Regions from separate parts of the Hafnia alvei genome, predicted to be linked through region 2. Evidence: predicted binding sites of a transcription regulator. Region 2 holds the regulator's gene; each other region holds the start of a gene.

Region 1 (3,283 bases), 2.9 Mb from region 2:
TCACTTTTTGGTCTAGCATTTTTCTGGTACGGCTATAGACTGTCGGGCGCATCCAACCATGCTTCCGAAGATCTCATCTGATACGGGCTCCTGACTGAAAACCTTCACAAACGGCATATTTGCGATAACTTGTTTTCATGATGTGATCGGTAGCACATTCCTGATTTTAATTGTATGATGAATGCGTTTTCTTTCTTAGGTATTCACTGATGTCAAAAGCATTTTCAGTTTGCTGGCAGTATTTGAGAGCTTTCATATTAATTTACCTGTGCTTATTTGCAGGGAATGCCATCTCAACGCTGCTACCAATCACAATTCCAGGCAGCATTATTGGCATGCTGATCCTATTTGCCCTGCTGGCGTCACAAATCATGCCGGCAAAATGGGTGAAGCCCGGGTGTAATATCTTAATCCGCTACATGGCGCTGTTGTTTGTCCCTATCGGCGTTGGCGTGATGCAGTACTACGACGTTCTGACCAAGCAGTTTGGGCCTATCGTCGTATCGTGCCTAGTGAGTACTTTGATTATTATGGTTGTCGTTGCTTATAGCTCTCATATGGTGCATCGCGAACGCATCATCGGTGAGGCTACCGACGGCAGCGAGGAGAAAAAATAATGGCTTATATTTGGTGGTCCTTACCACTCACACTATTAGTCTTTTTTGGGGCGCGACGTATTGCCCAAAAGCTAAATATGCCGTTATTGAATCCGTTGCTCGTATCAATGGTAATTATTATTCCATTGCTATTACTGCTCAAAATTCCTTACGAGCATTACTTTGCTGGCAGTTCAACGCTCAACAGTTTGCTGCAACCCGCCGTGGTCGCATTAGCATTTCCACTGTATGAGCAGATCCACCAGATCCGCGCACGCTGGAAATCCATTATCACTATCTGCTTTATCGGTAGCGCCACAGCCATGATTTCAGGTACCGCAATTGCTCTGTGGATGGGCGCTTCGCCAGAAATCGCTGCTTCAGTGATGCCGAAATCAGTGACCACGCCAATTGCGATGGCCGTGTCACAGTCGATTGGTGGCATCCCAGCAATCAGTGCGGTATGCGTTATTTTCGTTGGGATCCTGGGGGCTGTATTTGGCCATACCCTATTGAACTTGATGAAAATTAGCACCAAGGCCTCGCGTGGTTTGGCGATGGGTACCGCTTCGCATGCCCTTGGGACCGCACGCTGCGCCGAGATGGATTTTCAGGAAGGCGCATTCAGCTCGCTGGCACTGGTTATCTGCGGGATTATTACTTCATTGTTAGCGCCATTCCTTTTCCCTGTGATGTTGCATTTATTTAGCTAAGATCACTTCCTATCCCTCCCCTAAATGGGGAGGTTCATGAAGCGGCAGCAAGAAACAGAAATCACAAAAACCCGCGATACATCTCACACTTCTTTCATTTGTTACATTAATTACATCAAAATAGTGATAATAATCACATAATAAAGCCAATCGGTTGCCTAGAATACTCTCCCGTAACTAACTAAGAGGCTCCCCCATGCACGCACGATACGACGCGGCATTCAGCCAACTGCCAGCCGCTTTGCAGGCGGCGCTCTCACCGATTATCAATCATGCTGATTTCCAAGCGGTTATCACCGCTTCTCAAGTCGAGGTTCTGAAACAAGCTACCGGCATGAGCGACAGCGAATTAGCATTTGCCCTGCTCCCTATGGCCGCCGCCTGCTCACTGGCAGCAATCTCCAATTTTTACGTCGGTGCCGTTGCACGCGGCGTTAGCGGCAACCTGTATTTCGGTGCCAATATGGAGTTTCTGGGTGCGCCAATGCAGCAAACTATTCACGCAGAACAGTGTGCGGTAACGCACGCATGGTTGCGCGGCGAAAAAGCCCTCGCCTCCATCACGGTTAACTACACGCCTTGTGGTCACTGCCGCCAGTTTATGAATGAACTCAATAGCGGAACCAAGCTGGCCATCAACCTGCCAGGTCGTCAGGCCGCCACGCTGGGTGATTACCTGCCGGATGCTTTTGGCCCACGCGATCTTGAAATCAAAACGCTGTTGATGGATGAAGAGAACCATAACCTCAGCTTAGCGAATGCAGATGAACTGACTTTAGCAGCATTAGATGCAGCCAACCGCAGCCATGCGCCTTATAGCCATGCCTATAGCGGCGTTGCCTTGGAAGCCGATGATGGCACCGTTTATAGCGGACGTTATGCTGAAAATGCGGCATTCAACCCAAGCTTACCGCCGTTGCAGGCTGCACTGATTCTGATGAACGTTTCAGGAAAAGATGTGCTGCGTACACGCCGCGCGGTATTGGTTGAAACAGAAGACGCCGTGTTCTCCCAGTGGGATGCAACCCAAGCAACGCTTCATGCATTAGGCTGCACTCAAGTAGAACAGGTTCAGATTTAAGCTACTTTAACGCAGGGTCATTCGGCCCTGCGTTTCCGTTCGTTCCTCGCCAAATCCTGTAAAAAAGTGTTACTTAGCTCGCACTTTCCCTGCTAAATGTCATCTTTCTATAACAAGCATTGAACAACTTATTAGTATCTCTTAGGATCGCTGGGATGACGTATTAAAATCTCTGATAATCTGATCACTATACCCAAATAATTCGAGTTGCATTGATGCGTTCAGTGAGCACAGCCAACAAAAATGCAGCTTGAAATATGATGGGTATACCGCCCGACATAAAGAGTGCTATTCATGGAACTGGAATACGAAAGTAAACGCCCGTTGTACATCCCCTACGCAGGCCCGATCCTGCTGGAATTCCCCCTGCTGAACAAAGGCAGCGCCTTTAGCGAAGAAGAACGCAGCAACTTCAACCTGCATGGCCTGTTACCTGAAGCCGTCGAAACGATTGAAGAACAGACCGAGCGCGCCTATCGCCAGTATCTCGATTTCAAAACTGATAACGATAAACATATCTACCTACGTAATATCCAAGACACCAACGAAACCCTATTCTATCGCATGCTTGATGCCCATCTGAGTGAAATGATGCCGATCATTTACACCCCGACGGTGGGCGAAGCCTGTGAACATTTCTCTGATATTTACCGTCGCGCGCGTGGCCTGTTCATCTCCTATCCGAACCGCGACCGCATCGACGACATGTTGCAAAACGCCACCAAACAAAACGTGAAAGTTATCGTCGTAACCGACGGTGAACGTATCCTTGGGCTAGGCGATCAAGGCATCGGCGGCATGGGGATCCCTATCGGTAAACTGTCACTGTACACCGCGTGCGGCGGCATCAGCCCTGCTTATACGCTGCCGGTTGTGTTAGATGTCGGCACCAA
Region 2 (3,283 bases):
TAGCCAATCACCGATCCGAACCGACTCCGTGGTTTGCGCATTAAGCATGGTACAACAGGCACAATACCTTACCATCGTGGCTCGGGCGATGCGGGCGCCACTGGGGCTAGAGAATACACTCTGTTCATTGCCTATCGACGATCTACCCACCGCTCAGTATTGCGTGTTCTATTCACGAAAATCGCCGCTAACCTTAACAGCACGGCGATTCTTGGATTTATTGCGTTGGGAATGCCAGAACTATGCTTGGGAGTAGTCGTTACTCAACCACGATAGCCTCAAAGCTGTGGGTAATATTCACCGCTTGGCCTAACATCAGCGCTACCGAGCAATACTTTTCAGCAGATAATGCAACCGCACGTTCAACGGCTTTATCGGTCAGCCCTTTGCCGGTGACGATAAAATGCAGATTAATGTGAGTAAACAAACGAGGAGCTTCTTCGCGGCGCTCAGAGGTTAATTTCACTTCACAGTCGCGCACGTCCATTCGCCCTTTCTGCAAAATAGACACCACGTCAATCGCACTGCATCCGCCCGCAGACATGAGCACCATTTCCATTGGGCTTGGTGCTTTATCGCCAGCGTTTCCATCCATAAGGATCTGGTGTCCTGAAGCAGATTCACCCAGAAAAGTCATCCCTTCAACCCATTTCACTCGTGCCTGCATGTTTATCACCCCTTTGGTTAAATTTTGGCATCAGACTACGCTTTCTATGAAAAACAGGCAATCCGAGGCCTCACTTCTTGATGCTGAAGCGAGACAACACAAGACACCTGCACAAAGCTGTGCTACAAACTATGCCGAAATGGATCTTTATGGATTGAAACGGGTATAGATCAATAACTATAGGAAATAATTACCTTAGCCTATTACTCTATATCTCGATTATGAAGTGCTATAACAAGTTAATAAGCAAAGCCCCGTGCCACGATAAGCACACTGTCAGGATCAGTATCCCGATATTAGGGCAGCGATAACAACAGAGGATAATAGCGAATGGTTCTCGGCAAACCGCAAACAGACCCGACTCTTGAATGGTTCTTGTCTCATTGCCATATCCACAAGTATCCGTCCAAAAGTACCCTGATCCACCAAGGTGAAAAGGCTGAAACCCTGTACTACATCGTTAAGGGCTCCGTTGCTGTATTGATTAAAGATGAAGAAGGCAAAGAAATGATCCTTTCTTATCTGAATCAGGGCGATTTCATTGGTGAACTAGGCTTATTTGAGGAAGGGCAAGAACGTAGCGCCTGGGTTCGTGCAAAAACCGCCTGTGAAGTGGCTGAAATTTCTTACAAGAAATTCCGCCAGCTCATTCAGGTCAATCCAGATATTCTGATGCGCCTGTCTGCTCAGATGGCTAGCCGTTTACAGGTTACCTCTGAAAAAGTCGGCAACCTTGCGTTCTTGGACGTAACCGGTCGTATCGCTCAGACCCTGCTTAATCTGGCCAAACAGCCGGATGCCATGACTCATCCAGATGGTATGCAGATCAAGATCACTCGTCAGGAAATCGGCCAGATCGTTGGCTGTTCCCGTGAAACCGTTGGTCGTATTCTGAAGATGCTGGAAGATCAAAACCTGATCTCCGCACACGGAAAAACCATCGTCGTTTACGGCACTCGCTGATAAATGATGCCCGTGTAGCCTTGCTGCACGGGTTTCTTTAGCTATGTGGCGGCGGTTCATCTACCACCCGGAAGTCAACTACGCACTGCGTCAAACGCTGGTGCTGTGTCTTCCTGTGCTATTCGGCCTGTTGATAGGTAATCTACAACTCGGGCTGATGTTCTCTTTAGTTCCCGCCTGCTGCAATATCGCTGGGCTCGATACACCTCATAAACGCTTTATCAAACGATTAGTCGTTGGCGGCAGCTTATTTGCCTTCAGCAGTTTTCTGCTACAGCAATGCTTACTCTGGCAAATTCCCCTACCGTTGATCATGCTCGGTTTAGCCTTGTTACTGGGCGTTAACGGTGAGATTAGCCCACTTCACGCGCGGCTCATGCCTGCTGCGCTGGTTGCCTCTATTTTTACCCTGAGTATGGCTGGAAGCGTGCCTATCTGGCACGGGCCACTGCTGTATATTGTCGGCACGATTTGGTATGGCGCCTTCACTTGGTTTTGGTTCCTGTTGTGGAAAGGGCAACCGATCCGCGAAAACCTAAGCCAGCTATACATCCAGCTTGGCGACTACATGGAAGCCAAATACAGCCTACTAACTCAGCATATCGATCCTGAAACCGCGCTGCCTCCGTTGCTGCAACGCCAGCAAAAAGTGATGGATCTCATTACCCAGATCTATCAACAAATGCACATGCTGTCATTGGTGCACAACCCAGAATACAAACGCCTGCTGCGCTATTTTCAGGTCGCGCTAGACTTACAAGAACACATCACCGTTAGCCTGTCTCAGCCTGATGAAGTACAAAAGCTGGTAGAAAAAAGCCAAGCCGAAGCGATAATACGCCGCAATGCTCAGGTCATTACAGAACGGCTCAAAACGGTTGCCGACGATATTCTGTACCACCGCTATCCTCAGCACTTCTCGATGGATATTGAACTATCAGCGCTCGAAAAGCTGGCCAATCAGCATCCAGATAACCCCGTTGGCAAATTCTGTTACTACCATTTTAGCCGCGTGGCTCGCCTGCTAGAACGCCAACGCCCATTATATCAACGCAATCTGATGTCCACCCAGCAGCGGCTTCCTTTCTGGCCTGCGCTGCGTGCTTATCTTTCGTTAAAATCAGTAGCGCTGCGCAACGCCGCCCGTTTAGGCATAACGCTGGCGGCAGGTAGTAGCCTCGGCATGTTATTCCATCTGCCAAAGCCCTATTGGGTTTTACTGACGATCATGCTGGTGATCCAAAATGGCTATAACGCGACGCGAGTCAGGATCCAGCACCGTGCGCTGGGTACCTTCGTTGGGTTAATTGTTGCCGCAGGACTACTTCAACTCAACCTACCGCTGAACGTCACGCTAAGCTGCATGCTGGTGATAACCATCGCAGCTTATTTGGTTCTCAGGAAAAATTACGGGCTGGCCGTGATCGGTTTCACCATCACGGCGGTATATACGCTTCAGCTGTTACAGCTTAATGGAATTCATTTCTTGGTTCCCCGCCTCATCGATACGGTTCTCGGCTGTATCCTTGCCTTTGCCAGCACCATTTGGCTGTGGCCCCAGTGGCAAAGCGGCTTACTGCGCAAAAATGCGCATCAGGCATTGGAAACCTACCAAGACGAACTTCGCCTTTTACTGTCGCCTGAACCTAAAAT
Region 3 (3,283 bases), 3.7 Mb from region 2:
CTTTAACTGGAACGTTCAGATCTGAACGGATCAGGACACGTTTACCAGCCAAATCCAAATCGGTCATCTTAATTACAGACATGGTGAACCCTCTCGTTGATTCTCTTAAAGTTGCTTGACCGTCACAGCTGCACAGGCGGCTGTGCCGTACTGGAAACCGCTTGGAACATCGCCAGCGTAGTATCTAACATACGATTGGCAAAACCCCATTCGTTGTCACACCAGACCAACGTTTTTATCAAGTGTTGACCGCTGACGCGCGTCTGCGTGCCATCAACAATGGCACTGTGCGGGTCGTGATTAAAATCGGTCGAAACCAGTGGTAATTCTGTATAGTCAACTATACCACGAAATGAGGTGCTTGCTGCCTTTTGCAGTAGGTGGTTGACATCACTCACCTTTACTGCGGCCTGCACGCTAACGCTCAAATCGATTGCCGTAACGTTAATCGTCGGCACTCGCACTGAAATCGCTTCAAAGCGATCGCAGAACTTAGGAAAAATGCGGGTGATACCAGCGGCCAATTTCGTGTCGACGGGAATTATCGACTGGCTGGCCGCGCGTGTCCGACGCAGGTCGGAATGATACGCATCTATCACCGGCTGATCGTTCATTGATGAGTGAATCGTTGTCACCGTGCCGGATTCAATCCCAAACGCATCATCGAGCAATTTAATGACTGGGATAATGCAGTTAGTCGTGCAGGATGCGTTAGACACAATGTGGTGTTCTGGCTGCAATTCCTGCTGGTTCACACCGTAGACTACGGTCGCATCGAGATCGTGGCTGCCTGGATGGGAGAACAAAACTTTTTTGGCTCCCGCCATAATATGGGCTTCGCCATCGGCTCGACTGCCATAAACACCGCTACAGTCGAGTACGATATCCACACCCAGCTCACGCCACGGTAAATCTGCAATCTGCTTCTCATGCAGCAGACGAATTGTGTCATCGCCCACCCACATCGTATCCCGCTCCTGGCGGACATCCCAAGCAAAGCGCCCGTGACTGGTGTCGTATTTCAACAAATGAGCCATGCCTTCAGCATTTGCCAATTCATTTATCGCTACCACGGACATTTCTACTCTACGGCCGGATTCGTATAACGCGCGTAATACGCTGCGTCCGATACGGCCAAAACCGTTTATTGCGATGCGAATAGTCATATCACTCCCTGCGCCAAACGCAGTTTAAAACGAAAGTTTTAAGGCGAGAGCATAGAGTAATCCAGCATCGAAAACGATGGAAATCCCGCTGTCACATAATCCTGATAATTGATGCTTCATCAATCAACTGAAACGCTTCAGCCAAGAATAAACCAAAGCCTCAATAAAAGAAATAACCGCAATAAAATGGGCGTTATGCCTCGCTTTCTTTCGCTTAAAATGTGCTATAGTTCACAAATTATGGGTATTAAAGCGCGCCGCTAAGCATAAAAAAACGGGACTGCCCTGCGGCAATCCCGTTTTTATCAGCGATAGCTACCGAATTATTTCAGCAACGCTTTCGCTTTAGCCACTACGTTGTCTACGGTGAAGCCAAACTCTTTGAACAGCAGCTCAGCTGGCGCAGATTCGCCGAAGGTAGTCATACCGACCACGGCACCGTTCAGGCCAACATACTTGTACCAGAAGTCAGCGATACCGGCTTCAACAGCAACGCGAGCGCTAACTGCCGCTGGCAGTACGGACTCACGATAGGCAGCATCTTGCTTATCGAAGACTTCAGTTGCAGGCATGGAAACTACGCGAACTTTACGACCTTCTGCAGTCAGCTGATCTGCAGCGTTCACAGCCAGCTCAACCTCAGAACCGGTCGCAATGAAGATAAGCTCTGGCTGACCAGCGCAATCTTTCAGGATGTAACCGCCGCGAGAGATGTTAGCCACCTGCTCTGCCGTACGATCCATCTGAGCCAGATTCTGACGCGAGAAGATCAGCGCTGATGGGCCATCGTTACGCTGAATAGCGAACTGCCATGCAACCGCAGATTCAACTTGGTCACATGGACGCCACGTGTTCATGTTTGGTGTCACACGCAGGCTAGCCATCTGCTCAACCGGCTGGTGAGTTGGGCCATCTTCACCCAGACCGATAGAGTCATGGGTATAAACGAAGATATTACGGATTTTCATCAGCGCAGCCATGCGAACGGCGTTGCGCGCATACTCCATAAACATCAGGAAGGTCGCGCCGTATGGCAGGAAACCGCCGTGCAGAGCAATACCGTTCATGATGGCTGACATACCGAATTCACGTACACCGTAATGGATGTAGTTACCGGCCAGATCTTCGTTCAGCGGCTTAGAACCAGACCACATGGTCAGGTTACTTGGTGCCAAGTCAGCAGAACCACCTAGGAATTCAGGCAGCACTTTACCGAAAGCTTCCAGCGCGTTTTGAGACGCTTTGCGGCTTGCGATTTTCGCTGGGTTGGCTTGCAGGTGATCGATGAATTTCTTGGATTCTTCAGCCCAGTTAGCTGGCAGCTCACCGCTTACGCGACGTTTGAACTCAGCGGCCAGTTCAGGGAATGCAGCCTGATAGGCAGCAAATTTCTTATCCCAGGCGCTTTCTTTGGCTTTGCCCGCTTCTTTAGCATCCCACTGAGAATAGATTTCCTGAGGGATTTCAAACGGAGCGTAGTTCCAGCCCAGCGCTTTACGAGTTGCTTCAATTTCAGCGGCACCCAGTGGCGCACCGTGAGCTTCGTGGGAACCTGCTTTGTTCGGTGAACCGAAACCGATGGTAGTTTTGCACATCAGCAGAGATGGCTTGTCGGTCACTTTACGTGCGTCTTCGATAGCCGCTTTGATCGCGTCGCTGTTGTGGCCATCTACGCCACGGATAACGTGCCAGCCGTAAGCTTCAAAACGCTCAGCGGTATTATCGGTGAACCAGCCTTCAACGTGACCATCGATAGAAATACCGTTGTCATCATAGAACGCGGTCAGTTTGCCCAGCTTCAAGGTACCCGCTAAAGAGCAAACTTCATGAGAGATGCCTTCCATCATGCAGCCATCGCCCAAGAATGCATAGGTGTGGTGATTGACGATATCGTGACCTGGGCGGTTGAACTGCGCGGCCAAAGTACGTTCAGCAATCGCCATACCCACCGCATTCGCGATGCCCTGACCCAGTGGGCCAGTGGTGGTTTCTACGCCTGGGGTATAACCGTATTCAGGGTGACCTGGAGTTTTAGAATGTAACTGACGGAAGTTTTCCAGCTCGGTGATTGGCAGGTCATAGCCAGTGAGGTGCAACAGGCTATAAATCAACATAGA

The links. Region 2 encodes CRP, which controls carbon source genes, mostly activating them, when cyclic AMP is high. Its sites were predicted from a motif close to ATGTGANNNNNNTCACAT; they were not measured.
Region 1: cdd (cytidine deaminase) is a predicted target of CRP. The motif match lies at 1,431-1,448, and genes of this name have one in related genera.
Region 3: epd (erythrose-4-phosphate dehydrogenase) is a predicted target of CRP. The motif match lies at 1,386-1,403, and genes of this name have one in related genera.

The regions. Positions count from the first base shown of each region.
Region 1 covers NZ_OZ061315.1:1,514,818-1,518,100, reverse strand. Annotated here, with positions in the region: gene AB3Y96_RS07225 (MFS transporter) at 1-81, shown strand, start outside; gene AB3Y96_RS07220 (CidA/LrgA family protein) at 210-617, shown strand; gene AB3Y96_RS07215 (CidB/LrgB family autolysis modulator) at 617-1,309, shown strand; gene cdd (cytidine deaminase) at 1,506-2,390, shown strand; gene AB3Y96_RS07205 (NAD-dependent malic enzyme) at 2,685-3,283, shown strand, end outside.
Region 2 covers NZ_OZ061315.1:4,452,185-4,455,467, forward strand. Annotated here, with positions in the region: gene AB3Y96_RS20755 (LysR substrate-binding domain-containing protein) at 1-256, shown strand, start outside; gene AB3Y96_RS20760 (OsmC family protein) at 260-667, opposite strand; gene crp (cAMP-activated global transcriptional regulator CRP) at 998-1,630, shown strand; gene AB3Y96_RS20770 (YccS/YhfK family putative transporter) at 1,674-3,283, shown strand, end outside.
Region 3 covers NZ_OZ061315.1:770,156-773,438, reverse strand. Annotated here, with positions in the region: gene pgk (phosphoglycerate kinase) at 1-82, opposite strand, end outside; gene epd (erythrose-4-phosphate dehydrogenase) at 123-1,166, opposite strand; gene tkt (transketolase) at 1,490-3,283, opposite strand, start outside.